DNA from 2 places in the Pseudomonas rhizosphaerae genome. Region 2 is predicted to be linked to the other one. Evidence: riboswitches for the same ligand, from Rfam matches in the RefSeq annotation. Region 2 holds a riboswitch; the other holds the start of a gene.
The links. A riboswitch is a leader RNA that binds a small molecule or an ion and turns the genes downstream of it on or off. The one in region 2 is predicted to bind cobalamin.
Positions count from the first base shown of each region.

Region 1: it holds a riboswitch for cobalamin, as region 2 does, so the genes downstream of both, cobO (cob(I)yrinic acid a,c-diamide adenosyltransferase) here and LT40_RS10300 (CbtB domain-containing protein) in region 2, are expected to answer to the same signal.

Region 1 is NZ_CP009533.1:1,473,084-1,487,296, reverse strand. It holds gene LT40_RS06735 (OmpP1/FadL family transporter) at 1-1,210, shown strand, start outside; gene LT40_RS21910 (hypothetical protein) at 1,265-1,390, opposite strand; gene LT40_RS06730 (MFS transporter) at 1,387-2,595, opposite strand; gene LT40_RS06725 (adenosylcobinamide-GDP ribazoletransferase) at 2,682-3,401, opposite strand; gene cobC (alpha-ribazole phosphatase family protein) at 3,404-3,976, opposite strand; gene cobT (nicotinate-nucleotide--dimethylbenzimidazole phosphoribosyltransferase) at 3,973-5,028, opposite strand; gene cobU (bifunctional adenosylcobinamide kinase/adenosylcobinamide-phosphate guanylyltransferase) at 5,025-5,546, opposite strand; gene LT40_RS06705 (cobyric acid synthase) at 5,548-7,014, opposite strand; gene cobD (threonine-phosphate decarboxylase CobD) at 7,011-8,003, opposite strand; gene cbiB (adenosylcobinamide-phosphate synthase CbiB) at 7,996-8,904, opposite strand; gene bluB (5,6-dimethylbenzimidazole synthase) at 8,901-9,548, opposite strand; gene LT40_RS06685 (cobyrinic acid a,c-diamide synthase CobB) at 9,541-10,878, opposite strand; gene cobO (cob(I)yrinic acid a,c-diamide adenosyltransferase) at 10,875-11,486, opposite strand; cobalamin riboswitch at 11,651-11,871, opposite strand; gene LT40_RS06675 (PQQ-dependent sugar dehydrogenase) at 11,992-13,305, shown strand; gene LT40_RS06670 (C40 family peptidase) at 13,345-13,890, opposite strand; gene LT40_RS06665 (C40 family peptidase) at 13,999-14,213, opposite strand, start outside.
Region 2 is NZ_CP009533.1:2,292,766-2,306,978, forward strand. It holds gene LT40_RS10245 (OBAP family protein) at 1-720, opposite strand, end outside; gene LT40_RS10250 (alpha/beta hydrolase family protein) at 958-1,995, shown strand; gene LT40_RS10255 (MFS transporter) at 1,989-3,173, opposite strand; gene LT40_RS10260 (DUF1810 domain-containing protein) at 3,359-3,790, opposite strand; gene metH (methionine synthase) at 4,079-7,771, opposite strand; gene LT40_RS10270 (acyltransferase family protein) at 8,047-9,069, shown strand; gene nfuA (Fe-S biogenesis protein NfuA) at 9,147-9,731, shown strand; gene LT40_RS10280 (GlxA family transcriptional regulator) at 9,791-10,777, opposite strand; gene cobM (precorrin-4 C(11)-methyltransferase) at 10,804-11,550, opposite strand; gene LT40_RS10290 (cobalamin biosynthesis protein) at 11,585-12,010, opposite strand; gene LT40_RS10295 (CbtA family protein) at 12,016-12,693, opposite strand; gene LT40_RS10300 (CbtB domain-containing protein) at 12,705-12,896, opposite strand; cobalamin riboswitch at 13,026-13,245, opposite strand; gene LT40_RS10305 (monovalent cation:proton antiporter-2 (CPA2) family protein) at 13,336-14,213, shown strand, end outside.

The sequences.
Region 1 (14,213 bases), 820 kb from region 2:
CGGCCAACTCTACGCTGCCGGTTTCGCGCTCAACGAACAAAGCGTCAGCGGAATGGGTACCGGATTTGCCGGTCGCTCGTCCTCTGCCGAAGACGCCAGTACCGTCTATGGCAACCCTGCCGGCATGTCGCGCATCAAGCGCGAACAAGTGAGCGTCGGCGCCGCAGCCATCGTTGCCAAGACCGACATCAGCGGACGTGGAACCTTCGGCGGCAGCAACGACGGCGACATGGTCCCGTTCGTCGGCGTCCCGATGGGCTACTACGTCAAACCCCTGGATGACAACTGGACCGTCGGTTTCGGCCTCTACGCGCCTTTCGGTCTGGTTACCGACTATGAAAGCGGTTTTGCCGGACGCTACTGGGGCGACAAGAGCCATGTGGCCGTCGTCACGCTGCAGCCTACCGTCAGCTATGCCTTCAACGAGCGTGTATCGATCGGCTTCGGTCCAACCTTCAACCGCCTTGAAGGCGAGCTGACGTCGGCCACGCTGAACCGCGCGACGCCAGGCCGCAACGACGGCGAAGTCAAGATCAAGGGCGACGATACCGCCGTGGGCTTCAACGTCGGCGTGCTCGTTCAGGCCACTGATGATACCCGCGTGGGCCTGACCTACCACTCCAAGGTCAAGTACAAGCTGGACGGCCATACCAAGGTCGAAGGTTCGGGGTTCGGGCCGTTCAACGGCAGCAAGTACGATGCATCGCTGGACATCGACACGCCTGAGTCGGTGGACTTCTCGGTCACCCACGAACTCAACCAGGACTGGACCCTGTACGCAGGCAGCACCTGGACCCGTTGGAGCCGCCTGAAGGAAATTTCGGTCGAAAACGACGGCGTGCCTGCCGCGCTGCGCTCCTCGATCGGCACCATTACCGAAGAACAGAACTGGCACGACACCTGGTCCCATGCCGTGGGCGCCGCCTACAAGCTGAACAAGCAGTGGACGCTGCGCACGGGCTTTTCGGTCGACCAGTCGCCGACCAACAACACCAACCGTTCGCCACGCATCCCGACGGGCGACCGCGCCATCCTCAGCCTGGGTGCTGGCTGGAGCCCGACGGACGACCTGACCTTCGACTTCGCCTATTCCTACCTGAAGGAAGAAGACACGAAGATCAATCTGGTCAGCGCCACCAAGGGTGCCTACCAGGCCAAGTACGAGAACAGTGCACATGGCTTCGGTACTTCAGTGACCTATCGATTCTGATCGATCGGCCAACACGAAAAGCCCCGACTGGTTCGGGGCTTTTTCATGTCAGGTTCAGCACAGGCTCATGTTCAACTGCAACAGAGCCAGGCCGCCCTGCTGCCAGCCCCACCAGGCTACACCCAGTAAAGCCATAAGCAAGGCCACCGCCGCCAGCTTCAGGGTTTGAAGCCTGTTCACGACATCACTCCCTGTGCCTGCAGCCTGGCAACCGGCCGCTCTCGCACCGGCCAGTTGAGCACCCCGGCGAGCAGGCTCAATGCGATCGACAGCTGCCAGACCAGGTCATAGCTGCCGGTGTGATCGTAGACCAGGCCACCCAGCCAGCCGCCCAGAAACGCGCCCAACTGATGGAAGAGGAACACGATGCCACCCAGCATCGACAGATTGCGCACACCGAACAGGGTCGCCACCGTGCCATTGGTCAAGGGAACCGTGGACAGCCAGAGCAAGCCCATTGCCATGCCAAACAGGCAGGCACTGAAGGTCGTCACTGGGAACCACAGGAACAGCACGATCACCACGGCCCGCAGCAGGTACAGCGCAGTGAGCAGGCGCGGCTTGGAAAAGCGCCCGCCCAGCCAGCCGGCGGTGTAGGTGCCGAAGATATTGAACAGGCCGATCAACGCCAGCACCGTGGTACCCACACTCGCGGGAAGATGCTGGTCGACCAGATACGAAGGCAGGTGAACGCCAATGAACACCACCTGAAAACCACACACGAAAAAACCCAGTGCCAACAGCCAGAACCCTGAATGACCGCAGGCTTCGCGCAGCGCCTGGCCCAGGCTCTGGTCTTGGCCCTGAGGTGGCAATGGCCGGTCCTTGAGCATGCGCACCAAGGGGACGATGAACGCCACCAGCACGCCCATCACCAGCAGGGCCGTCGACCAGCCCAGCCAGCTGATGAGGCCAAGGGTGCCTGGCAGCATCGCGAACTGGCCGAAGGAGCCGGCCGCGCTGGCGATCCCCATGCCCATGCTGCGGTGCTCGGCGGGCAAGGCTCGTCCGACCACCCCAAGAATCACCGAAAAGGATGTACCGGAAAGCCCCAACCCGATCAACAGGCCTGCGCTTAGGCTCAGGCTCAACTCGGAGTCGGCCAGGCCCATGCAGCCCAGGCCGACCGCGTACAGCACACCACCCAGCGCCACGACCCGGCCGGCGCCGAAACGATCTGCCAGGGCACCGGCAAACGGTTGGGCCAAACCCCAGATCAGGTTCTGCAGGGCGATGGCCAGGGCGAATACGCCCCTGCCCCAGCCGAATTCCGCACTCATGGGCGCCAGGAACAGGCCGAAGCCGTGGCGAATGCCCAGAGACAGAGCGAGGATCAAGGCTGCGCCGAGCAGAACCCAGCCGCTGGTACGCCATACCGATGTCATTATTGTGTGCTCCAGGCATGAGGGGACAGGCCGCTCGATTGTATGCCTGTTCACGGGCTCACAGGCAGCCTTCTGCAAAGCACTGTCTACAGTGCAGCGGCGAGCAGGACCAGTAATTCAAGCAACTCGAGCATGGCACCGGCGGTGTCGCCGGTGGTGCCACCCAGGCGCCGGATCATCTGCCGCCGCAACGCCATGAAGCCCACCAGCACCGAGAGGCTGATCCAGAACCCGCAGAACCCGAGACTGGCGAACGCAACCGCGGCCAAAACCCAGCTTCCGGCGCCACGCGGCAAATGGTCGGCCAAGGCCTGGCCCAGCCCACCGGCACGCACGTAGGGCGTGCCCATGAACAGGCCGAGCATGGCTGCCCGTGCCAACACCGGGGCCATGAGCAGCGCTGCCTGCTGGCCCTGCTCGAGCAAGGCCAGCAGCGCGCAGAACTTGAGCAGCAGCACCAGCACCAGCGTCACCACGGCCATGGGTCCGCTGCGCGGGTCTTTCATGATCAGCAGGGTGCGTTCACGATCGCCGAAGCCACCCAGCCAAGCATCGGCGCTGTCGGCCAGACCGTCCAGGTGCAGGCCACCGCTGAGCACCACCCATAGCGCCAGCAACAGCGCTGCGTGCAGGAGCAATGGCGTTCCGGCGAGCAGCGCATTGGCGACCCACAGGAGCACGCCGAACAGCAGCCCCACGGCCGGATAGAACAACAACGAGCGACCTAAAGCCTCCGGGCTGGGCATGCCTGGCAGGCGCACCGGCAAGCTGCTGAGAAACTGCAAGGCGATCCAGAAGGGCAGCATGCTCAGGACGGCTCGCTCAGGCTGCCGTCGGCTGCCACCACCACACTGAACAAGGCAGCGTGTGCGACCTCGACGTGAAGCAGCTGTTCGCGTGGCAGGCCGCGTGCTTCGGCCAGCAACAGGCGCATGACCCCGCCGTGCACCACCAGCAGCAACCGCTCGCCTGGATATTGCAGGTGCAGCCTGCGCAACGCGGCATGGATGCGCGCGGAGAAATCCAGCATGGGCTCGCCGTCGGGCGGCGTGAACGCGTAGGGATCGTTCCAGAACAGGCCCAGGCCGGCTTCATCGGTCTGCATCAATTGCGCCGCGCTCAAGCCTTCCCAGGCGCCGAAATGCAGCTCCTGCAGGTCGGCGTCGAGACTGAGCGACAGCCCACGCTGTTCGGCCAGGACCTGGGCAAAGCGTGCGCAGCGCTGCAGCGGCGAGCTGACGATGCGATCCCAGCCGGATCGCTCGGCGACCGCAGCCTGCAACTGGGCCCAACCGCGCTCGGTCAGGGCGTCATCAAGGCTGCCGCGAAAGCCGCCGATCTCGGTTTCTCCATGGCGCAGCAGATCCAGGTGCAGGGTCATGCCGGACGGTCCGCGACGGCCGCTTCGGCGAAGGTCGCCATCTGCCCGTGCAGATCGCAGGCCAGGCGCAACAACGGCACGGCCAATGCCGCGCCGCTGCCTTCACCCAGGCGTAAACCGAGTTGCAGCAGCGGCTGCCCATCGAGGGCGGCGAGGACATGACGATGACCCGGTTCGGCGCCATTGTGACCGAACAGCAACCAGGGCCGAATGGAGGGGTTCAGTTGCACCGCGACCAGCGCCGCGACACTGCAGATGAAGCCGTCGACCAGGACCGCAATGCCTTCCTGGGCACACGCCAGGTAGGCGCCGACCAGGGCGGCGACTTCGAAGCCGCCGAAGCAGAACAAGCGTTGCAACGGTTCGTCGGGCAGGTCCGCGTGGGCCCTGAGGGCCTGCTCGATGACCTGCACCTTGTGCGCCACACCGGCAGCGTCCAGGCCGGTGCCCGGCCCTGTGAGGTCGGCCACGGCGCAGGCCAGCGAGGCGCAGGCCAGGGCGGTGGCCGAGGTGGTATTGCCGATGCCCATCTCACCGCCGATGAACAGCTCGGTACCCGCAGCCTTGGCGCGCAGCACGCTGTCGCGACCGGCTTGCAACGCCTGAACGCCCTGCTCGACGGTCATTGCCGCAGTGTCGATGAAGTTGCGCGTACCAGCGGCGATGCGCACGTGTTGCACGCCGGGCAGATCGCCCAAGGGCGTGACGGTGCCCAGGTCCACCACTTCCAGGCGTGCCTGCAGTCGACGGGCCAACACACTGATGGCCGCCCCGCCGTTGACGAAGTTGTGCACCATTTGCCCGGTGACTTCCTGGGGATAGGGCGAGACACCCTCGGCGACGATGCCGTGATCGGCCGCGAACACTGCGATCCAGACCTGCTCCACCGAGGGCTTGAGCCGGCCTTGCAGGGCAGCCAGCTGCACCGCCGCTTGTTCGAGAGTGCCCAGCGAGCCGGCCGGCTTGGTCAATTGCTGCTGGCGCTCCAGCGCTTCGCGATGAATGTGGGCATCGGCTGCACGAGCAGGTTGCAGCCACCAGGCTGAATTCATAACGCAGGTCCTTTCAAGATCATGGGGAGGCCGGCAACGGTGAACACCACCCGCTCGCAGCGTTCGGCCAGGGCCTGGTGCAGCAGGCCGGCCTCGTCGACGAAGCGCCGGGTCAGCTCGCCCATGGGCACTACGCCCAGGCCGGTTTCGTTGCTGACGAAGAGGATTTCACCCGGCAGGCTGGACAGGGTTTCGAGCAGTGCCTCGCGCTCGGCATTTAACCGCTGCGCATCGTCGAGCATGAGCAGATTGGTCAGCCACAGGGTCAGGCAATCGACCAGCAGGCAGCGATCGGTGCGTGCCTGCGCACGCAGCACGCTGGCCAGGGCCAAGGGCTCTTCCACCAGCCCCCAGTGCTCGGGACGGCGCTCGCGGTGCAGGGCCACACGCTGGTTGAGCTCGCCGTCCAGCGGTTGGCTCGTAGCGATGTAGATCACGTCAAGCTGGCTGTCGGCAGCCAGTCGTTCGGCCAGGCGGCTCTTGCCGGAGCGGGCGCCGCCGAGAATCAGTTGCAGCATTTCAGTCACTCCCGCCGGTAAGGCCACACAGCTCGCGCAGCCGGGTGGTGTCCAGGTGCTGTTCGACCAGATCGGCCAGACGCTCGATGTCGGCTTCGCGCAAGGCGTGGTAATCCACCGATTGCACATCGGCAAGCCCCGCCCAGCGCAGCAATGCCACCGATGACTGCGGTGCTTCGAACAGGCCGTGCAGGTAGGTGCCGAGGATCTGCCCGTCCGCGCTGATCGCACCGTCGCTACGACCATCGCTCAGGTGGACGGCCGGGCGCTCGAGTGCAGTGCCCACGGTGACGCCAGCGTGAATCTCGTAGCCGCTGACGGCAGCGTCCTCGAGGGTCAGTTGGCCGGTCACGTTGCGCAGTTGTTTTTCCGCATGCAGTTGAGTGGTGAACTCAAGCAGGCCCAGGCCGGCGCTGGAACCAGCGGCGCCTTCGAGCCCCAGCGGATCGTCGATGCGAGTACCGAGCATCTGCAGTCCGCCGCAGATCCCCAGCACTTTGCCGCCATAACGCAGGTGGCGAGTGATCGCCTCTTCCCAGCCCTGGGCCCTCAGGTGAGCCAAGTCGGCGCGCACGCTTTTGGAACCAGGCAGGATGATCAGGTCAGCTGGCGGGATGTCATCGCCCACGCCGATGAATTGCAGGTCGACCTGTGGGTGCAGGCGCAACGGGTCGAAATCGGTGTGGTTGCTGATGCGTGGCAGCACGGGCACGATGACCTTGAGCACTCTGTCGGCCTTGTCTGACTGACGTCGATCCAGGCCGTCTTCGGCTTCCAGGTGCAGGTCCATCACATAGGGCAGCACGCCGATCACCGGTTTGCCGGTACGCGCTTCCAGCCAATCCAGACCTGGCTGGAGCAAGGCGATGTCACCGCGAAAGCGGTTGATGATGAAGCCCTGGACCCGGGCCTGCTCACTGGGCGAGAGCAATTCCAGCGTGCCGACCAGGTGGGCGAACACACCGCCGCGGTTGATGTCGGCGATCAGCAGCACCGGGCAGTCGACCGCCTCGGCAAAGCCCATGTTGGCGATGTCGCCGGCACGCAGGTTGATTTCCGCTGGCGAGCCGGCGCCCTCGACCATCACCACTGCGTAATTGCCACTCAGACGCTGGTGTGAGGCCATTACCGCCTGCATGGCGATGGCCTTGTAGTCGTGATAGGCGACCGCGTTCATGCTGGTCACGGCGCGACCGTGAATGATCACCTGGGCACCGGTGTCGCTGTTGGGCTTGAGCAGCACCGGATTCATGTCGGTGTGCGGTTGCAGGTAGGCGGCCTGGGCCTGCACGGCCTGGGCGCGACCTATCTCGCCGCCGTCGGCGGTGACCGCGCTGTTGAGCGCCATGTTCTGCGGCTTGAACGGCACCACCGCCACGCCCTGGCGGGTCAGCCAGCGGCACAGCGCGGTGACCAGGGTGCTTTTGCCAGCATCGGACGTCGTGCCCTGGACCATCAATGTGCTCATGGCGTTTGCTCCCGATATTCGCTCAGGGCCGCTTCGAAGCGCGCCCAATCGCTTTCGCCTGCCGGCAGGCCGAAACGCAGGCGGCTGTCCTGCTTGAACAGCCGCACCAGTATGCCGCGGCGAGCCAGAAACGCTTGCAGTTGCTCGGCCTGCTCGCAGGAAACCGACTGGAACAGTGCGCAGCCACCCTGGGGTGCCAGGTCGTAGCGTCGCAGGCACTGTGCGAGGCGCTCGCTGGCCAGTGCACAGCGAGTGATCTGTGCCTGCTGCGCCGCTTGATCGAGCAGGCACTCCTGGCCCAGCCGGCGCGTCGGCCCGCTTACCGCCCAGGGCCCGATGAGGTCGGCCAGCGCACGCAGCAGGCGCGCCTCGCCCAGGACGAAGCCCAAGCGCACACCCGCCAGGCCGAAGAACTTGCCGAACGAGCGCAGCACGATCAGTCCGGGCTGGGTTCCGTGCCGTGCCAGACTGGCCTGTGGTGTGTTGTCCATGAACGCTTCATCGACCACCAGCCAGCCGCCGCGACAGTTGAGGCGCGCATTCCAGGCCAGCAGGCGTTCGGCCGGCAGCAACCGGCCAGTGGGGTTGTTCGGGTTGACGACGACAAGCACATCGAGGCTGTCGATGAAATGCTCGACCTCCTCTTCGTTGATTTCCCGAACCAGATGCCCGGCCTGGCGCCAGCCTTCGGCGTGTTCGGCGTAGCACGGCGACAGCACCCCTACCCGACCACTGCGGCGCAGGCGCGGCAGAGTCTGGATCGCGGCTTGCGAACCCGGCACCGGCAACACCTGCTCGAAACCGTAATAGCCGCGCGCAGCCTCTTCCAGACCGTCTTCGTTTTCCGGCAGCCGCGCCCAGGCGCGGGTCGGGATGTCGGGTATGGGAAAAGGCCAAGGTGCGATGCCGGTAGACAGGTCGACCCAGTCCGCTTCGGCAATGCCGTATTCGACCACTGCCTGGCGCAAACGCCCTCCATGCTCAAGCATCGATCAAGCCTCCCAGGCACAGTACCAACAGCCACAGCCACACACCGTGCTGGACCAGCTGCCAACCGCGCTCGATGGCGTCGGCGTCGGCGGGCGCGCCTTCGCCCAGCACGGCGCGCTCATGCAGTTCGCCGTGATAGATCGCCGGGCCACCCAGCTGCACACCGAGCGCGCCGGCGCCCGCCGCCATCACCGGGCCGGCGTTGGGGCTGTCCCACAGCGGGGCCTGTTTGCGCCAGCAGCGCACGGCCAGACGGGTCTTGCCCAAGACCGCGTAGGTCAGCGCAACCAAACGCGCCGGAATGTAGTTGAGCATGTCGTCGATGCGCGCCGCAGCCCAGCCGAATCGCTCGAAGCGCTCGTTGCGGTAGCCCCACATGGCGTCCAGGGTATTGCTCAATCGATAGAGGACGACACCGGGTGCGCCAGCCACGACGAACCAGAAGATAGCTGCGAACACCGCGTCACTGCCGTTTTCGAGTACCGACTCAGTGCCGGCGCGGGCTACCGCTTCGGCGTCGAGCTCTTCGGTCTGGCGACTGACCAGGTAGCCGACGCGCTGACGCGCAGCGTCCAGGTCGTCGCTGCGCAGCGCCTGGGCCACGGGCATCACGTGCTCACCCAGGCTGCGCATGCCCAGCGCCAGGTACAGCGCGAAAATCTCGACCAGCCAGCCCACCAGCGGCAGCCAGGACAGCACGGTCGCCAGCAGGGTCAAGGGCACCACGGCCACAAACCAGGCAGTGACTCCGTGGCTGCGCCAGCCGCGCCCGGCGCGGTTGAAGCGCGCTTCGATGCGATTGGCCAGACGGCCAAAGGCAACCAGCGGATGGTGCTTACGCGGCTCGCCCAACAGGGCATCGAGGGCGACCCCGGCCACTGTCATCAACGCAATACTCACAACGACTGTCCCCACTGGTTTTCATACAGCATCTGTTCGAGTGGCTGGCCTGCTGCCCAACCCTGCAATTCCAGCATGGGCGCTTCGTAGAACTGCTCGACCGGCCCCAGGCACAGCACCGCCACCGGCTTGGCACCGGCGGGCATGCCCAGTACCGCGGCCAGGGCCTGCGGATCGAACAGCGACACCCAGCCCATGCCCAGACCCTCGGCGCGAGCGGCCAGCCACAGGTTCTGGATGGCGCAGGAAACCGAGGCCAGGTCCATTTCCGGCAGCGTGCGGCGGCCAAAGACATGGCGCTCGCGATCGTCCATCAGCGCGGCCACCAGCACCTCGGCACAGTCGTTGATGCCCTCGACCTTGAGCTGCATGAATTGGTCCGAGCGCTCGCCCATGGCCTGCGCGGTGCGCAGTCGCTCATCTTCGACCAACGCCTGGATACGGCTGCGCAACGCCCGGTCGCTGATGCGGACGAAGCGCCACGGTTGCATCAGGCCGACACTGGGCCCTTGGTGGGCAGCCGCCAGCAGCCGCGCGAGCAGCGCCGGGGGCACGTCGCCGCCGATGAAATGGCGCATGTCGCGGCGCTCGGCGATCACCCGGTAGATCGCGGCGCGCTCGCTGTCGCTGTAGGGCTCACTCATCAGTCGGCTCGTTCGCCTGTGCGTCGAGGTGAAGATCGGGCGCGAACAGCGCCGCCACTGCCGCAGGATTTGAAGGAAAATAGAAATGCACGTAGGAAGCCGTCATTCGCCCCTGGCGGTATACCGCCTCGGCACCACGCCCGCCATTGGGGCTCACGCCGCGAGCGATCGGCTGCAGTTGGGTGCTGGTCAGCGAGTGATGGTAGGTGTGCCCACGCAAGACGCCTTCCGGCAGCTCCACCGCCTGCAACGCCAGGGCGGCCAGGCGCTTCTGCATCACCGCCTCGCCCGGCAGCAACCCCAGTAACTCGGCACGCGCGCCGTCGACATCGGTCAGCGCATCGAGCAGGTAGAGCATGCCGCCACATTCGGCCAGCAAGGGTTTGTCGGCCGCATGATGGGCGCGAATGTCGGCAAGCATCGATTCATTGGCGGCGAGCGCCAGATGATGCAGCTCCGGATAGCCGCCAGGTAGGTAAAGGCTGTCGCACGCAGGCAGGTGCGCATCGTGCAGCGGCGAGAAGAACACCAGCTCGGCGCCCATGTTGCGAAGCACGTCCAGGCTGGCGTCATAGACGAATGCAAAGGCAGCGTCGCGCGCCACGGCGATGCGCACGCCGTCGAGCAGGCGCGCGACCCTGTGCTCGACCGGTGCGGCAAAGGTGACCGCCGGTGGCAACGCCACTTCACAGGTCTGCGCCAGGGCCGCGGCGGCGGCATCCAGCCGGGTGTCCAGGTCGTTGAGCTCACTGGCTTGCACCAGGCCCAGGTGGCGGCTCGGCAATTCGATCCCGGTTTCCCGGGACAAAGCGCCGTACCAGCGCAGACCCTGGGTCAGGCTACCTTCGAGCAACTGCGCATGGCGTACCGTACCGACCCGGTTGGCCAGCACCCCGGCGAACGGCAGGTCGGGCTGGTAACAGGCCAACCCCAACGCCAGCGCGCCAAAGGTTTGCGCCATGGCCGTGCCGTCGATCACCGCTAGCACCGGAACGCCGAAATGACGCGCCAGGTCAGCGCTCGACGGCGTGCCGTCGAACAGGCCCATGACCCCTTCGATGAGGATGATGTCGGCTTCCTGCGCCGCTTCCCACAGCAGCCGTCGACTGTCCTGCTCGCCGACCATCCACATGTCCAGTTGATAGACCGGGGCGCCGCTGGCCCTGGCCAGGATCATCGGATCGAGAAAGTCCGGCCCGCATTTGAAGACCCGCACGCGCCGGCCCTGGTTGCGATGCAGGCGCGCCAGGGCGGCGGTGACGGTGGTCTTGCCCTGCCCGGAGGCCGGCGCGGCAATCAGCACCGCCGGGCACTGGCGCGGTTCGGTCATAGCTCGATGCCCTTCTGGGCACGGATGCCGGCCTGGAACGCATGCTTGATCATGCCCATTTCGGTCACCGTGTCGGCCAGCTCGATCAGCTCGGGCTTGGCGCCGCGACCGGTGACGATCACATGCTGCATGGGTGGACGCGCCTGCAGATCGCCCAGCACCGTGTCCAGGTCGAGATAACCATGCTTGAGGGCGATATTGAGCTCGTCGAGCACCACCAGGCCGATGGTCGGATCGCGCAGCATCTGCCTGGACACTTCCCAGGCCGCTTCGGCGGCCACGATGTCACGCTGGCGGTCCTGGGTTTCCCAGGTGAAGCCTTCGCCCATCACGTGGTAGCGCACCTGCTCGGGGAAGCGTCGGAAGAACAGCTCCTCGCCGGTTCTGTTGCGTCCCTTGATGAACTGCACCACGCCGCATTGCAGGTCATGCCCCATGGCCCGCGCAAGCATGCCGAAGGCCGAGCTGCTCTTGCCCTTGCCGTTGCCGCTGAGCACCAGCAGCAAGCCACATTGATTGGGGGAATTGGCGATGCGCTCGTCGATGACGGCTTTCTTGCGCAACATGCGCGCCAGATGACGGGCGTCGCGCTCGGCTGTTTCGTTCATGGTGGCTCTCCGCTACACCTGCGCGCAGGCAGCATCGACGCGACACCGCGGCCGGTGGGCCAGGCAGTGAACGTCAATGCCGCTCTCCCCGCGCGACAGAACATGGATCAGGGCACGACACAGGCCCACGCCATCGGTGGGATGAGCGCAGGTTCTGCAACGAGCCATAAAAAGTGCACCAGGCCGGTCTCCGGGCTCACGAGCGGGGTTTGTACACCCGGGCCACACGCCTTCCCGAATCGCTTCAGTGGCATCCTGTGCAGCCTTGACTCGTCTACCGTTGCGGGGGCAGCGCCGGCATGGCGCGTAAACGCTGCGCACCGGCTTCCCTGTTTCACTCGCGCCAATCGCCTGATCGCCGAGCACCTGGAACAGCCGCGCAGGTTAGAGGGTTGCGCCTGGAGCGTCAATTGATCCCCCGCACTCGGCGACCGGGAACGCGGTTGAACCTTGCCCGCGCCCGGCGCCTCTACCCTGTGTGAACAAAACCTCAGAGAGCCAGACCATGCACAAGACCCGCCTCGCTACCCTGATCCTGCTGGCTGCCGGCCTCGCCGCCTGTGGCGAAACGTCGTCGCTGCAGGTCAGCGACGGGACCGGCCCCTCGCCCAAGCTGCCCGAGCCTAACAAGACCCTCATCCCCACCGTCAACATCGCACCGGCCGTGGGTTGGGCCGAAGGCGGCAAGCCAACGGCGGCCCCAGGCACCCAGGTTGCAGCCTTCGCCGCGGACCTGGACCATCCACGCTGGCTCTACGTGCTGCCCAACGGCGACGTGCTGGTGGCGGAAACCAATTCGCCGGCCAAGCCGGACGACAGCAAGGGCCTGCGCGGTTTCGTCATGGAGAAGGTCATGAGCCGGGCCGGCGCCGGCGTGCCCAGCGCCAATCGCATCACCCTGTTGCGCGACAAGGACGGCGACGGCGTGGCCGAGACTCGCAGCGTGTTCATCGCCAATCTCAATTCGCCCTTCGGCATGACCCTGGTGGGCAACGATTTCTACGTGGCCGACACCGACAAGCTGCTGCGTTTCAAGTACGCAGACGGTGCCACCTCGATTAGCGGCGCAGGCGAAAAGGTTGTGGATTTGCCGGGCGGCACGCTTAATCATCACTGGACCAAAAACGTCATCGCCAGCCCCGACGGCAAAAAGCTGTACGTCACTGTTGGCTCGAACAGCAACGTCGGCGAGAACGGCATGGACCAGGAGCAAGGCCGTGCGGCGATCTGGGAAGTGGACGCGGCGACCGGGCAGCATCGCATCTTCGCTTCGGGCCTGCGCAACCCCAACGGCATGGCCTGGGAACCCAAGACGGGGAAGCTGTGGACGGCGGTCAACGAGCGTGACGAAATCGGCAGCGACCTGGTGCCCGACTACATCACCTCGGTCAAGGATGGCGGCTTCTATGGCTGGCCCTACAGCTATTACGGCCAACACGTGGACGTGCGCGTCGAACCGCAGAATCCCGAACTGGTGGCAAAAGCCATTGCACCCGATTACGCGGTAGGCCCGCACACCGCTTCACTGGGCCTGAGCTTTGCCGACGGTAGCGGGCTGCCTGCGCCGTTCACCACAGGCGCGTTGATTGGCCAGCACGGATCCTGGAATCGCAAACCGCACAGCGGCTACAAGGTGGTATTCGTGCCGTTCGTGGACGGCAAGCCAAGCGGGCAGCCCGTCGACTTGCTCAGCGGCTTCCTCAATGCCGACGAGAAAGCCATGGGTCGCCCGGTAGCGGTGTTGCCCGACCACAAGGGTGGCGTCTTGGTCGCGGACGATGTGGGCAACAAGATCTGGCGAGTCACTGCCGCCAAGTAATGGGGCTTGAACAGGGCGAGGAAACTCGCCCTGTTGCAGTCACGGGTTGCGGGCCAATTGGCCAGGTTGCAGCACCCGCTTGGCGTTCAGATAAGCTTTCTGCCAATAGGGCTTGTTCAGGTAATCAAGCTTGACCGTACCGCCACTCGACGGCGCGTGCACGAAACGTCCCTCACCCACATAGATCCCCGCATGGCTGACCTGGGAGCCGCCGCTGGTGGCGAAAAACACCAGATCGCCCGATTGCAGGTGCGACTGGTCGACATCGGGCGAACGCATGACGATCATTTCCCGCGTCGAGCGGGGCAAGGCAATGCCGGCGGCGTCACGGTAGACGAAGCTGATCAAGCCACTGCAGTCGAAACCCGAGTCGGGCGTATTGCCGCCCCAGCGGTACGGTGTACCCACCAACCCCAGCGCCCGGAACAGCACGTCATCGGCAGCGCCGACCATGTCGTTGTTGGGGTTCATGACGATTGGGTTGATGACCTTGGGTCTCACCACCTTGGCGGGAGGCGCACTGGCGCAGCCGGCAAGAAAGACGGCCATTGCGATTGAAGCGAGAACGCGTGCCTGGGTAGACATGTACCGAACCATCCTGAGCCGACTGCCGTAATAGACTAGATTCATTACCCGAAAACACAAACGGCGCTGAGGTTTTCACCTCACCGCCGCTTCGTTGCGCTGCGTCTGCTATTTGCTCGAGATCATCGTGGCGGGCGCCATGGCCAAGGCCCGCTTGGCCTCGATGAAGGTCTTGCTCCAGTAGCTGTCGCCCAGGCTGTCGACACGCACGCCACCGCTGCGGCGGCTGCTGGAGTGGATGAACTGGTCGTCGCCCAGGTAGATACCCGCATGGCTGACGCGACCGCGACCATTGGTGCTGAAGAACAGCAGGTCACCGGGCT
Region 2 (14,213 bases):
CACTCGGCCCTTGCTCCAGGCATCGGCGCCAGGGTCTATCGGCGGCGCGGGAATGTCGGCGCGCTGGCGTTTTTTCTCGGTGCTGTCGATGCCGAAGCGTTTATCTCGCTCGCGCACCAGGGCAGGGTCGATCTGTCCGTCACCCGTGAAGCCCATCATCAACTGAGGCACGCCCAGCGGCAGTTGCTTGTCCAGGTCGGTGTGCCAGGTGTGCCAGGTCTTGCCGTAGGTGTTCACCAGTTTCTCCATCAGGGCATGCTCGGCAGGCGCCGGAATGCCCGGAGCTATGAGTTGGCCGGACTTCACCTCATGGACGTGGCTATGCCACAACGCTTTTTCCGCCTTGGGTAGCTTGGCGTAAAGGCCGGCGCTGATGATGTATTCGACGCCCATCAGTTTGGCATCCTTGACGTTGCCGTCGTAGATGACGCATTGAATGACTTCTTCATTGAGGATGGCGCAGTAATGATGAGCTTCCATCTGCGCACCGGGGTGACCGTTGTAGAAGTGAAAGCCGTCCAGGTAGGCGTTCAATTCGTTGATCGGAGGACGTGACTGCAAAGCGTTGGCGCCGGCATCGAGGGTCTTGGTCAAGGCCGTGGTCGGGGCGCCGGGCGCGTCGACCTTGGACTGGCTGTTGTTGCCGGCACAGCCGGCAACGGTCAAGGCCGCCAGACACAACAGTGGAGTGCGCAATGCAAAGAGAGAGCGAGCGCTCATGCTGGAATCCTTTTCAGTGAGGTGAGCGCAGTGCAGGCCCGGTCGAAGGGGCATGCGAAACTGCGCAGGGCACCTTCATAGAACGACAGGTTTGATCAGGGTTCAGCCGGGCAAGGCAAGCCATCCGAGGGGTGCGCGCCTGGCTGCGCAATATTTCACGGAACCGGGGTGTGACTTGGCCCATCCTATGCTGTGTCAGAACCTACCCCCGAGGTTTTGCCAAGGAAGAGCGCCGCGATGGTCCGTCGTTGTGCAGTACTCGTTTCTCTGCTGCTGTTGAGCCTGCTTTCGGTGCAGGCTCAAGCGAACCCCCATGCCCGCTGGAACGTGGGCTACCACCTGCTGACCTTCAACGATCCGCTCGACGAGCAGCCGATGCAGGCCTACGCCTTCTATCCGACTCAAGGGCATACGCGGCCCGCACGCCTGGGCAGCTACAGCATCGACGCGCTGCAGGATGCGCCCGTGGCGATCGGTCGTTTCCCGCTGTTGATGTTGTCCCACGGCAACACTGGCACGCCGTTGGCCTTGCATGACTTGATCACGGCGCTGACGCGCAAAGGCTTCGTCGTCGTGGCCGTGGTGCACCCGGGCGACAATGCGCAGGATCACAGTCGACTGGGTAAACTGAGCAACCTCTACGGTCGGCCGCTGCAGATTTCCCAGGCGATTACCGCCGCGCTGGGCGATTCGATGTTGTCACCGTTCGTCAACGCCAATGCGGTCGGCGTGATCGGCTACTCGGCGGGCGGCGAAACGGCGCTGATCCTGTCCGGCGCACGTCCCGACCTGCAACGCCTGCGCAAGTACTGCGAAGAGCGCCCGTTCGACGCCGACGCCTGCCAGACGCGTGGTGAACTGGAAGCCGACCGCGACGACCTCACCCCCGAGGCAGACCCACGGGTGCGCGCCCTGTTATTGATGGCGCCGCTGAGCCTGATGTTCGGTCGCCAGACCCTGGCCGAGGTCCACCTGCCAACGCTTATCTACAGCGGCGACAACGATCAGTTGGTAGCCATCGACAAGAATGCCGACGCGCTGGCGCGCAAACTGCCCGGCAACACGGACTATCGCCTGCTGCCCGGTGCCGGTCATTTCGTCTTCATGGCTCCTTGCAGCGACGAACAACGCAGCGCCTCGCCGGCACTGTGTACCGATGCCGATGGCGTGGACCGCGAAGGCATCCACCGCGACCTGATCCACGAAGCCGGCAAATTCTTTACCCATACCCTCGGCCGGCCTTCACGCGCAGGCCTGCAGACCGCCGATCACTGATCCTGCCGCGAGAGCCACACGGTCAGGCCCAAAGCGACCAGGGAAAGTCCGGCCGCGAGGGCGAAGATCGAGCCATAACCGAACCCGGCCGCCACGGCGCCCATCACCGGCCCCGCAATCGCCAGGGCCAGGTCGAAGAACACCGCGAACGCACTCAGCCCAGCGCCCCGGCTGGTGCCAGGCACCTTGTGGATGGCCAGCACGCCAAGCGCCGGATAGACCAGTGACAACCCCAACCCCGCCAGCGCCGCACCTGCCAGGGTGAACACCGGCGAGGGCGCCAGCCACAGCAGGCACAGCCCGACCACTTCGGTGGCGATGCAGGCCATGGCCACGGTAGACCCGCCCAGATGGTTGATGCTGTTGATGAACACCAGCCGGGCCGCGATGAAGCTGATGCCGAAAGCCGTCAGGCACCACGCCGCGCCTTCCCAGCCGCGTTCCACGTAATACAGGGTGATGAACGTCGTGAGCGTACCGTAGCCGATCGATGCCAGCATCAGGCTCATGCCGTGGGGGGCGACCCGACCGAAAGCAGACCAGAACGGCATGCGCTCGCCGCGCACCACGGGGGAGGCCGGCGTACTGCGAATCATCCACAGGCCCAGGGCGCTCAACGCCATCAAGGCAATGCCCAGGCTCCAGAAACCGGCGAAGGCAACCATCAACACGCCCAGGGGCGCGCCAATCGCGATTGCGCCGTAGGATGCGATGCCGTTCCACGAAATGACCTTGGCCATGTGTTCGGCGCCGACCCGGCTGATGCCCCAACTGCTGGTGCCCACCCCGATGGCGCCCTGGGCCAGGCCCAGGACCACACGCCCGGCGATCAGCACCCCCAGGCTCCACTGCGGCACGCTGTGCAGGAACACCGAGGCGAACGTCAGCGCACCGCTGATGCCGATACCGATCAGCCCATAGACGATGGTGCGCTTGGTGCCCAGGGCATCGGCCATGCGCCCGGCGCTGGGGCGGCTGAGCAAGGTTGCCAGGTATTGCGCGCCGATCACCACACCTGCGGCCACGGCGCTGAACCCCAGCTGGTCGTGAACGTAGCCTGGCAGCACCGCGATGGGCAGCCCGATGGAGATGAAGGCAATGAAGGTATAGAAAACGATGGAGATGATTTGCAGGGTGATAGAGGCAGGTGGCGACACGGGTTGGGCAGAATCAGTCATGAGCTCGTTCGCAGGCGTGCGGTTGAGGTCCCCTTGGACAAGGGACGTTGGTTAAAGCAAAGCAGGCTATCGATTATTTGCAACCTCAACACAACGCGCCTTTCTAGCAGCGGCGCAAGCCGCGTCCAGCCTCACCGCTTTGCATCAGGCACGCCGCGTGGCTCATGACGCGGCTCGCGCCGCTGCTACAGGGGGTGTTCCAGCAACGCGATGGTTTTCTCATCGCTGTCGCCGTGGAAAAACCGATCAAGCACCTGCTGAAAGCACATTTGCTCCGGCGCAACATTGGCAAACAGGGTCGTGCACGAGCGCAGCTTCATGTCATCGGGGGTGCCGAACATCGCCTTGGCGCTCTGGCCGGAATGCTCCAGCACCGTGCGCGTGCATTCCAGCAAGCGCGCACCCAATAATGGATTGTTCAGATAAGCCGTCGCCTCTGCCGCGCCGCTGATCGCATAGAAGCGCGCCGTCTCGCTATGACCGAGGCCAGCCAGCTGCGGAAAGATGAACCACATCCAGTGGCTGCGTTTGCGGCCACTGCGCAGCTCTTCGAGGACATCGGGGTACACCGCGCGCTGGGCGTCGATGAAGCGGTTGAGATCGAAGGTATCGTTCATGGCATGGCTCCACAGGCGGCTCTTTGGATGTCTGGCCGCTGAGCACGCGTCGAGTTCCGCCCAAGCTTCGTCCATTTAGCCCTACTTGTGGAAAGGCCTTTGTTGATCTTTACTGGAACCAGCGTCCAATACAATCACAAGAGACGATGCCGATGAGCAATTCCGTGAAGACCCGTAAGAGCGACAGTCATGTCGATGCGTGGGCCATAGCCTTCATGATGGTGGTCGTGGTGGCGACTGCGGTGTACTGGTTCAGCCGTAACTGAACCGGTACCTGCAAGGCGTGACTCAGTTGTCGTAGCCCAGATTCGGCGCCAACCAGCGCTCGCTGACTGTCAGATCCTGTTGCTTGCGCGCCGTGTAGCTCTGCACCTGGTCGCGATCGATCTTGCCCACGGCAAAGTATTGCGCCTGGGGGTGAGCGAAATACCAGCCGCTAACCGCCGCCGCCGGGAACATCGCGTAGTGCTCGGTGAGCGTCACGCCGCTCTGCCCGTTGTGGTCGAGCAGGTCGAACAACGTGCCTTTTTCGGTATGGTCCGGGCAGGCCGGGTAACCAGGGGCAGGGCGGATGCCCTTGTACTGCTCCTTGATAAGCGCCTCGTTGTCCAAGGTTTCCTCGGCGTCGTAACCCCAGTGCTCCTTGCGCACCTGCTGGTGCAGCCACTCTGCACACGCCTCGGCCAGGCGGTCGGCCAGGGCCTTGACCATGATCGAGTTGTAGTCGTCGCCGTTGTCCTGATAGGCCTTGGCCACCTCTTCGGCACCAATGCCCGCCGTGGTGATGAAGCCACCCACGTAATCCGTCACGCCGCTGTCCTTGGGCGCCACGAAGTCGGCCAGGGAGAAGTTCGGCTTGCCGTCGGTCTTGATGATCTGCTGGCGCAGGTGGTGCAGACGGGCCAGCGGCTGGCCGTCGTCGCCGTACACCTCGATGTCGTCATCGTCCACCTGGTTGGCCGGCCAGAAGCCGAACACTGCGCGAGCACGGATCAGCTTCTCGTCGATCAGCTTGCGCAGCATCACCTTGGCATCTTCGAACAAGGCAGTGGCCGCTTCGCCTACGACTTCGTCGGTGAGAATGCGCGGGTACTTGCCGGCCAGGTCCCAGGAGATGAAGAACGGCGTCCAGTCGATGTACTCGGCCAGCACGTTCAAGTCGATATCGTCCAACACCTTCGCGCCGGTAAACGTCGGCTGTACTGGAGCGTAGGTGCTCCAGTCGAAGCTGGCCTTGGCCGCGACGGCCTGGGCATAGCTCAGGCGCTCGGTGCGCGCGCTGCGGTTGGCGGTGCGCTCGCGAACGTCGATGTACTCCAGGCGGGTCTTCTCGACGAACGCCGGCTTGAGCTCCTTGGACAGCAACTGGGTGGCAACGCCGACCGCGCGCGAGGCGTCGGTGACATAGATGACCGCGTCGTTGCTGTACTTGGGTTCGATCTTGACCGCAGTGTGCGCCTTCGACGTGGTCGCGCCGCCGATCATCAAGGGCAGGTGGAAATCCTGGCGCTGCATTTCCCGGGCGACATGCACCATCTCGTCCAGCGACGGGGTGATCAGGCCGGACAAGCCGATGATGTCGCACTTCTGTTCGCGGGCAACCTGGAGGATCTTGTCGGCCGGCACCATGACGCCCAGGTCGACGATGTCGTAGCCGTTGCAGCCCAGCACTACGCCGACGATGTTCTTGCCGATATCGTGTACGTCGCCCTTGACCGTGGCCATCAGGATCTTGCCCTTGGCCTCGGGTTTGTCGCCTTTTTCTTCCTCGATGAACGGAATCAGGTGGGCCACGGCCTGTTTCATCACCCGCGCCGACTTGACCACCTGGGGCAGGAACATCTTGCCGGAGCCGAACAGGTCGCCAACGATGTTCATGCCCGACATCAGCGGGCCTTCGATGACCTCGATCGGACGCTTGAACGACTGCCGAGATTCCTCGGTGTCCTCGACGATGTGGGTGGTGATGCCCTTGACCAGCGCATGCTCCAGGCGCTGGTTGACCGGCCAGCCACGCCATTCCTCGGTCTCGGCTTCCTTGACGCTGCCATCGCCCTTGAACTTGTCGGCGATGGCGAGCAGGGCGTCGGTGCCTTCGGGTGTACGGTTGAGCACCACGTCTTCGACACGGTCACGCAGCTCGGCCGGGATCTGGTCGTAGATCTCCAGCTGGCCGGCGTTGACGATGCCCATGGTCAGACCGTTGCGGATGGCGTGCAGCAGGAACACGGAGTGAATCGCCTCACGCACCGGGTTGTTGCCACGGAACGAGAACGACACGTTGGACACGCCACCGCTGGTCAAGGCGTGGGGCAGCTCATCGCGGATGTACGCGCAGGCATTGATGAAATCGACGGCGTAGTTGTTGTGCTCCTCGATACCGGTGGCCACGGCGAAGATGTTCGGATCGAAGATGATGTCTTCCGGCGGAAAGCCGACCTGGTCCACCAGGATGTCGTAGGAGCGCTTGCAGATCTCCTTCTTGCGCGCTTCGGTATCCGCCTGGCCGGCCTCGTCGAAGGCCATCACCACCACCGCAGCGCCATAGCGCTTGCATAATTTGGCGTGGTGAATGAACGCGTCGACACCTTCCTTCATGCTGATCGAGTTGACGATGCCCTTGCCTTGGATGCACTTGAGCCCGGCTTCGATCACTTCCCACTTGGAGGAGTCGATCATGATCGGCACCCGAGAGATGTCCGGCTCGCCCGCGATCAGGTTGAGGAAGGTGACCATGGCCTTCTGCGAGTCGAGCATCCCCTCGTCCATGTTGATGTCGATCACCTGAGCGCCGGCTTCCACCTGCTGCAGGGCGACTTCCAGGGCCTCGGTGTAGTTCTCCTCGCGGATCAAGCGGGCGAAGCGCGCCGAACCGGTGATGTTGGTGCGCTCGCCGACGTTGACGAACAAAGACTGGCGATCGATGGTGAACGGCTCCAGGCCCGACAGGCGGCACGCCTTGGGGATCCCCGGAATTGCCCGCGGTGGGTAGCCGGCCACGGCCTTGGCGATGGCTTCGATATGTCCGGGCGTGGTGCCGCAGCAGCCGCCGACGATATTGAGGAAGCCGCTCTGGGCGAATTCTTCGATGATTTTCGCGGTTTCCGACGGCAATTCGTCGTATTCGCCGAAGGCATTGGGCAAGCCGGCGTTGGGGTGGGCGGACACATGCGTGCCGGCCTTGTTCGACAACTCTTCCAGGTACGGACGCAGCTCGCTGGCGCCCAGCGCGCAGTTGAGGCCCACCGAAATGGGCTTGGCATGGCTCACCGAGTTCCAGAAGGCTTCGGTGGTCTGCCCGGACAAGGTCCGGCCCGAGGCATCGGTGATGGTCCCGGAGATCATGATCGGCAGCTCGAAGCCCAGCTCTTCGTACACGCCCTGCACGGCGAAGATCGCCGCCTTGGCGTTGAGCGTGTCGAAGATGGTCTCGATCAGGATCAGGTCGGCGCCGCCCTCGATCAGGCCCTTGGTGGCTTCGGTGTAGTTCTCCACCAGTTCGTCGAAGGTGACGTTGCGGTAGCCGGGGTTGTTGACGTCCGGGGACAGCGAGCAGGTGCGGCTGGTCGGGCCCAGCACGCCGGCCACGAAGCGTGGCTTGTCCGGGGTTTCCAGGGTCTTCGCATCGGCGACCTGGCGCGCCACACGCGCACCTTCTACGTTCAACTCGTACACCAGCGATTCCATGCCGTAGTCGGCCTGGGACACCTGGGTGGCGTTGAAGGTGTTGGTTTCCAGAATGTCCGCACCGGCGTCCAGGTAAGCCTTCTCTATGGCGGCGATCACGTCCGGGCGGCTGAGCAGCAGCAGATCGTTGTTGCCCTTGACGTCGCTGGGCCAGTCGGCGAAGCGCTCACCGCGGTAATCCTCTTCCTCGAGCTTGTAGCTCTGGATCATCGTGCCCATGCCGCCGTCGAGAATCAGGATGCGCTCTTTGAGGGCTTGCTGGAGGGCTTGAAGGCGAGCACTGCGGTCGGACATGGGAACCACTCTTTCAGAAAATTCGGACATTGCGACAGGGGGCGGATGATAGCAAACCTGTGCGCTATTTGATCACGAAGGGTAGGGCCATGAATTTCGCTCATGTTGCCAGTATGCGTTAATACTTGGCCATGACCCACTGGCTGAGGGCTGAATGAGGAAGCGTATCTGCCAGGCCCTCGACGAAATGCGCGATCTTTTTCGGTTTTTTGCAGTCCCACCCCCCGGAATGCCCCGAAAAGGGGCGCGAATTCTCGTTGCAAAAGGCGGTACGCATGCTGATCTCGCTTCAAGCTCTACGGGCCCTGGCTGCCTGGATCGTGGTTTGCCATCACTTCATGCAGATATTCTTCGACTTCCACGCATCAGGCCCGGTCGGCCAGTTCTTCACCGATCGAGGCGCAGTAGGTGTCGACATCTTCTTCGTCATCAGTGGGTTGGTCATCTACCTGTCCACCCAAGGCAAGCAGATGCCGGCCGGTCGCTTCCTGCTCAACCGCATCATCCGCATCGTCCCGGCCTATTGGCTGTACACCGCGCTGATGGGGCTGATGCTGGTCAGCCTGGGGCAATGGCTGCCGCACGCTGCGATCGACCTGCCGCACTTCGTCCTGTCGCTGCTCTTCATTCCCTCGGAAAACCCTGGTGGCTATGGCCTGTACCCGACGCTGAACGTGGGTTGGACACTCAACTACGAGATGTTCTTCTACCTGTTGTTCTCGCTGGTGTTCACCGTGCCACAACGCTTCCGCCCGTTGATCGTGGCAGCCGCCCTGGTCGCCGTCAGCGAAGTGCTGGGCCGGTACGGGGTGGTCAGCCGCTTCTATCAGAACAACATCATCTATGAGTTCCTGCTCGGCATCGGGATCGGCATGCTCTATCGCCGCGGCTGGATCGCCCAGGGTCTCTGGCTGCCGTTGGCCGTGGTGATCGTGTCGGTCCTGCTGATCTACCACCTGGATTCGAGCGACCGGCTGTTGCACTGGGGCTTGCCAAGCGCACTGATCGTTCTCGCCTGCGTGGCCATGGAGCCGCATTTCCGTGGCAGCCGGGTACTCAAGACCTTGGGCGACTGTTCCTATTCGGTGTACCTGGTGCACGTACTGGTGCTCTATGGCGGCTGGCTGGCGAGCGTTCACTGGCACCTGAACCCGTACTGGGTCTTCGCGTTTTGCATTCCAACCATCGCCCTGGTGTCGTGGGCCAGCTACGTGTGGATCGAAAAGCGCCTGTACCAGCGGGTCAAGCAGTGGACCGACGCGCGCCTGGATTCCAGCGCGGTGGCACACACCGGTTGATTCCCGACCAAAACAGTCAGGCTTTGTCAGCGTCGCCGGATTCGCGTAAACTCCTGCCAAGTCTGTGAGGAACCACTATGAGCGCTATAACGATTACCGACGCTGCGCACGATTACCTGGCCGATCTGCTGAGCAAGCAGAACACCCCCGGGATCGGCATTCGCGTGTTCATCACCCAGCCAGGCACCCAGTACGCAGAGACGTGCATTGCCTACTGCAAGCCAGGTGAAGAAAAACCGGAAGACACCGCACTGGGCCTGAAAAGCTTCACCGCCTGGATCGACTCGGTGAGCGAAGCCTTTCTCGACGATGCCGTGGTCGATTACGCCACCGACCGCATGGGCGGCCAGCTGACCATCAAGGCGCCCAACGCCAAGGTGCCGATGGTCAACGCCGACAGCCCGGTCAATGAACGCATCAACTACTACCTGCAGACCGAGATCAATCCCGGCCTGGCCAGCCACGGCGGGCAGGTCAGCCTGATCGACGTGGTCGAGGACGGTATCGCCGTGCTGCAGTTCGGTGGCGGCTGCCAGGGCTGCGGTCAAGCCGACGTCACGCTCAAGGACGGCATCGAGCGCACCTTGCTCGAGCGCATCCCGGAGCTCAAGGGCGTTCGTGATGTCACCGACCACACCCAGAAAGAAAACGCCTACTACTGATTGGCGTTGCTAAAGCAAAGCATCGACTTGCTGCCCCTGTGCAGCGTCGGTGCTGGCCCTTATTGGCCGAAGCGTTGCGCATACCCCTGGGGGCTCACCCCGAGCACTTTCTGAAAGCTGCGGCGCAGGTTCTCTGCGTGCCCGTAGCCGCACAGTCGCGCCACACTCTGCAACGACAACTGTCCGCCCTGGATCATCGCCCGTGCCGCTTCCAGGCGAACCCGTTCGATGTGCCGCGCCGGGGTGATCTTGAGTTCGGCGAAGAACACCCGGTACAGCGTGCGCGGCGTCATGTGAGATCTTTGTGCAAGCGCTTCCAGGGACAGGTCCTCGCTCAGATTCAGCGCGATCCACTCCAGCAACTCGGTAAGCCTCGAGGTGGGCCCGTTGCACCGCGCCAGGTGCGGACTGAACTGGGTCTGCCCACCCGAACGCCTGAGGAACAACACCAGGCGGCGGGCGACGGCCAGGGCTAAGGGTCGCCCCAGATCCGCCTCGATCAAGGCCAGTGCCAGGTCGATCCCGGCGGTGACACCGGCCGAGGTGAAGATGTGGCTGTGGCCATCCTTGTCCGAGGGGTCGTAGGTGTGCAGCCGATCACCCTGCACCTGTACGTTGGCGAAGCCCTGCAGGGCCTCGACGTCGTCCCAGTGGGTAGTGGCGATCAAGCCGTCCAGCAGGCCGGCGCTGGCGAGCATCAGCGCGCCTGAACACACCGAGCCCAGCCGGCGCACCTGCGGCTCGGCGCCGCGTAGCCACGTGAGCAGGGCAGTGTTGGCGCATTGCTCGGCATCGCTGCTGCCCCCGGGAAGCAACACCGTATCCAGGGTGGCGCAGTCGGTCGATAGCCAACTGGCATCGGCGTGCAGCTTCAGCCCGGCGGAAGTCGCCACGGGCCCGGATGTTTCGCCCAGCAGTTGCAGCTCGTACAAAGGCGCCAGGCCCTGACGGACCAGCTCGACGTTGGCCGAGGCGAACACCTGCATCGGGCCGGTAACGTCCAGGCTCATCACGCCGGGGTAGATCAGGCAAGCGATCACTTTCATGGGGGCAACCTCGCAGTCCGTTGCGTTCAGGAGCGATACAGGTGCGCATGGCCAGCGCGGTACAGCGCCGAATCGGCGAAGCTGTCCGTTTGCAGCACGTGGCCCACGAGAATGAGCGCACTGCGACGAAAGTCCTTGGCTGCGACCTTGTCCTGGATGTCCGCCAGGGTGCCCAGGACGAAGTCCTGGTCCGGCCAGCTGGCCTTGTGGATCACGGCCACCGGGCACTCGGCGCCGTAGCTGGGCAGTAGCTCGGCGACGATCTTGCCCAGGTTTTTCAGCCCCAGATGAATGGCCAGAGTAGCGCCGTGCTGGGCCAGGCTGGCCAGGCTTTCTCCCGGCGGCATCGGCGACTTGTCGCCGTAGCGAGTGAGGATCACCGTCTGTGCAACGTCGGGCAATGTCAGTTCCACCCCAAGCAACGCGGCACAGGCCGCGGTCGCGGTAACGCCCGGAATGATCTGATAGTCGATGCCGTGCTCGCGCAGGCAGCGGATCTGCTCGCCGATGGCGCCGTACAGCCCGGGATCGCCACTGTGCACTCGCGCCACATCCTCGCCATGGGCGTGGGCCTGCTGGATGATTTCGATGATCTGTTGCAGGTGCAGCTCGGCACTGTTGTGCACCTGATGCGCAGTGTGCCCATCGAGCACGGCTTCGGGCACCAGCGAGCCGGCGAAGATGATCACCGGGCATTGGCGGATCAGACGCTGACCCTTGACGGTGATCAGCTCCGGATCACCCGGTCCGGCGCCGATGAAGTAAACGGTCATGGGTATTCCTGATGAACGAAGGTGTGAATGATATTCAAGTTGAGCGCTGTGTGCAGCCACGGTGAGGTTCAGTGCAGGCGATGGCGAGGGTTGCCACCGCCGAATGCCGTCGGCTGACGCGCAGCATCGAGGCGCACTGGATGCCATCCTCGGCCATGGCCAGCGCGGCACTTTCCGACACGCCCAAGCAACCAGTGGCGGCGAATGAGCGAGCGGAATGATGGCTGAGGCGGTCCTGATAAGGTGCCAGGGCCTCGGGGCTATAGGTGGCAAACGGCAAACCGAGACGTTCGGCCAGCGCCACCAGCCCCGGTTCATGCGCCTTCATATCAATGCTGGCAATGCCACGCACGTCAGCCCAGGGCAGGTCATGTTCGAGCAGGGTTTGCTCCAGCAGATCGTGCAACGCTTGCGCGCTGCACCCCGCACGACAGCCGAACCCGACCCACAGCGCTGTCATCGGCTTCAGCGACCGGCTCGGCGGAACAACCAGGCGCTGATAAGCCCCAGCGCCAGCCAGAACACGGCGTTGGTCACCAGCGAGGCGACGATGAACTGCTGCTCCAGGGCCTGCGGTGCCAGGCTCGAATGATGCTCGGGTTGCGGCGCGCCGATCAGGTGCGGTACCAACACGATGGCCAGTCCCAGGGCTTTGAGCAGCGTGCCACGGCCGAACACCAGCAATGCCAGGCCTGCCGCGGTGGACGCCGCGGTACCTATCCACCAGGTCTGGCGCAGCATCAGGTCCGCTGCCTGGGTGCCGGGCAGTTCCGGCGGCAGGCCCAGGTTCGGCGCCAGACAGAACACCGCGAATCCGCCCAGTCCCCACAACAGTCCCTGAGCAGTGCGCCCAGGAGCGCGCAGCGTATACAACGCCACCAGCATCAGGGCGAACCCCACGGCGACCACCAGATTGCCTCCGGCGGTGGATAGCACGCGCTGCCAGCCGTCTTCCGGCTCCCAGGCCTCGGCGTGTTCGTGCCCGGCAGCGGAAGCCTCGTCATGCTCGTGCTGGGCAGAGGCGGTTTCATAGGTCTCGCCCTGAAGAATCAGCGGCGAGACCCACAAGCTCTGCAGCACTGTCAGCAGCAGGGCGGCCAACAATCCGCTGAAACCAGCGGTTCGTGCGATATGCCTGATCATCTCGGCGCTCCTCAATGGCACGGAAAGGCGGCGCTGTGCCGGGTATCGTGCGCGGCGTTGTGCACCGCCTCGATGTGCGAGAAGCCGGCGAAGCCTACCAGGCAGCAGCCCAGCAGAAAGGTGCCGATCGCCAGGGCGATGCGCTGCGCCAGGGTGCCGGCGGACGGCAGGACGTGTTCGGGGGTGGAGGCGGTGGTAGACATGGCGTTCCCTCTTGTGGTCCCGGTGGCGATGGTCCACGGTATGTGGCACCAACGATCGGGCACGCGCACGAAGAAAGCCGGGCGCAGGCGCGCCATGCTTGCAACAGCGCCCGCCCACCGCGGAGTTGTCGAGCAAAGACTGTCTGGGCCGGTCTCCGGGCTTGCGAGGGGCGGCATGAGCCAGCCTTGAAAGCGTCGCCTTCCCATGCCCAGGAGCACAGTGGATCTGACACTTCTCTCGCTTACCGTTGCGGGGGCAGCACCGGACTTGTACCAACGCCTCTCGAGGTTGGCACGCACCGGTTTCCCGTTTCACCCTGTGAAGGGCACCCAAACGATGGCGCCTAGCAAATCATGCCGACGCAGCATCGTCAATGCGCCGAGCGCTGTAGAATGCGCTCGCCGTCCGCGCTTTCTCCCTACGAAATGGAGTTCCCCCATGCCCGAAGAAGGCAACATGCTACAAGCTGCCGTGGTGTTCCTGCTGGCAGCGGTGATCGCCGTGCCGCTGGCCAAGCGCCTGCAACTGGGTGCCGTGCTCGGCTATCTGTTCGCCGGCGTGGTCATCGGCCCGCAAGTGCTGGGCTGGGTCGGCGACCCGCAAAGCGTCAGTCACATCTCCGAACTGGGCGTGGTGCTGCTGTTGTTCATCATTGGCCTGGAACTGTCGCCCAAGCGCCTGTGGGTCATGCGTAAGGCGGTGTTCGGGGTCGGGCTGGCGCAGGTGCTGTTGACCGCCGTGGTGATCGGCGCGGTGGCGCTGCTCGGCTTCGGCCAGCCGCTGAACAGCGCCGTGGTGCTGGGCCTGGGCCTGGCGCTGTCGTCGACCGCGTTCGGCTTGCAGAGCCTGGCCGAACGCAAGGAACTGAACAGCCCACACGGCCGCTTGGCATTCGCCATCCTGCTGTTCCAAGACATCGCCGCGATCCCATTGATCGCCATGGTCCCGCTGCTGGCCGGCGGTGGTGGCGATGCCGGCGAGGGCAGTACCCTGGATCACAGCCTGCGGGTACTGGGCAGCATCGCCGTGGTAGTGATCGGCGGACGCTATCTGTTGCGCCCGGTGTTTCGCATCGTCGCGCGGACCGGCTTGCAGGAAGTCTCCACCGCCACGGCGCTGCTGGTGGTGATCGGCACCGCCTGGCTGATGGAACTGGCCGGCGTTTCCATGGCCCTGGGCGCCTTCCTCGCAGGTTTGCTGCTGGCCGATTCGGAATACCGGCACGAGCTGGAATCGCAGATCGAACCGTTCAAGGGGCTGTTGCTGGGCCTGTTCTTCATCAGCGTCGGCATGGGCGCCAACCTGAGCCTGCTGCT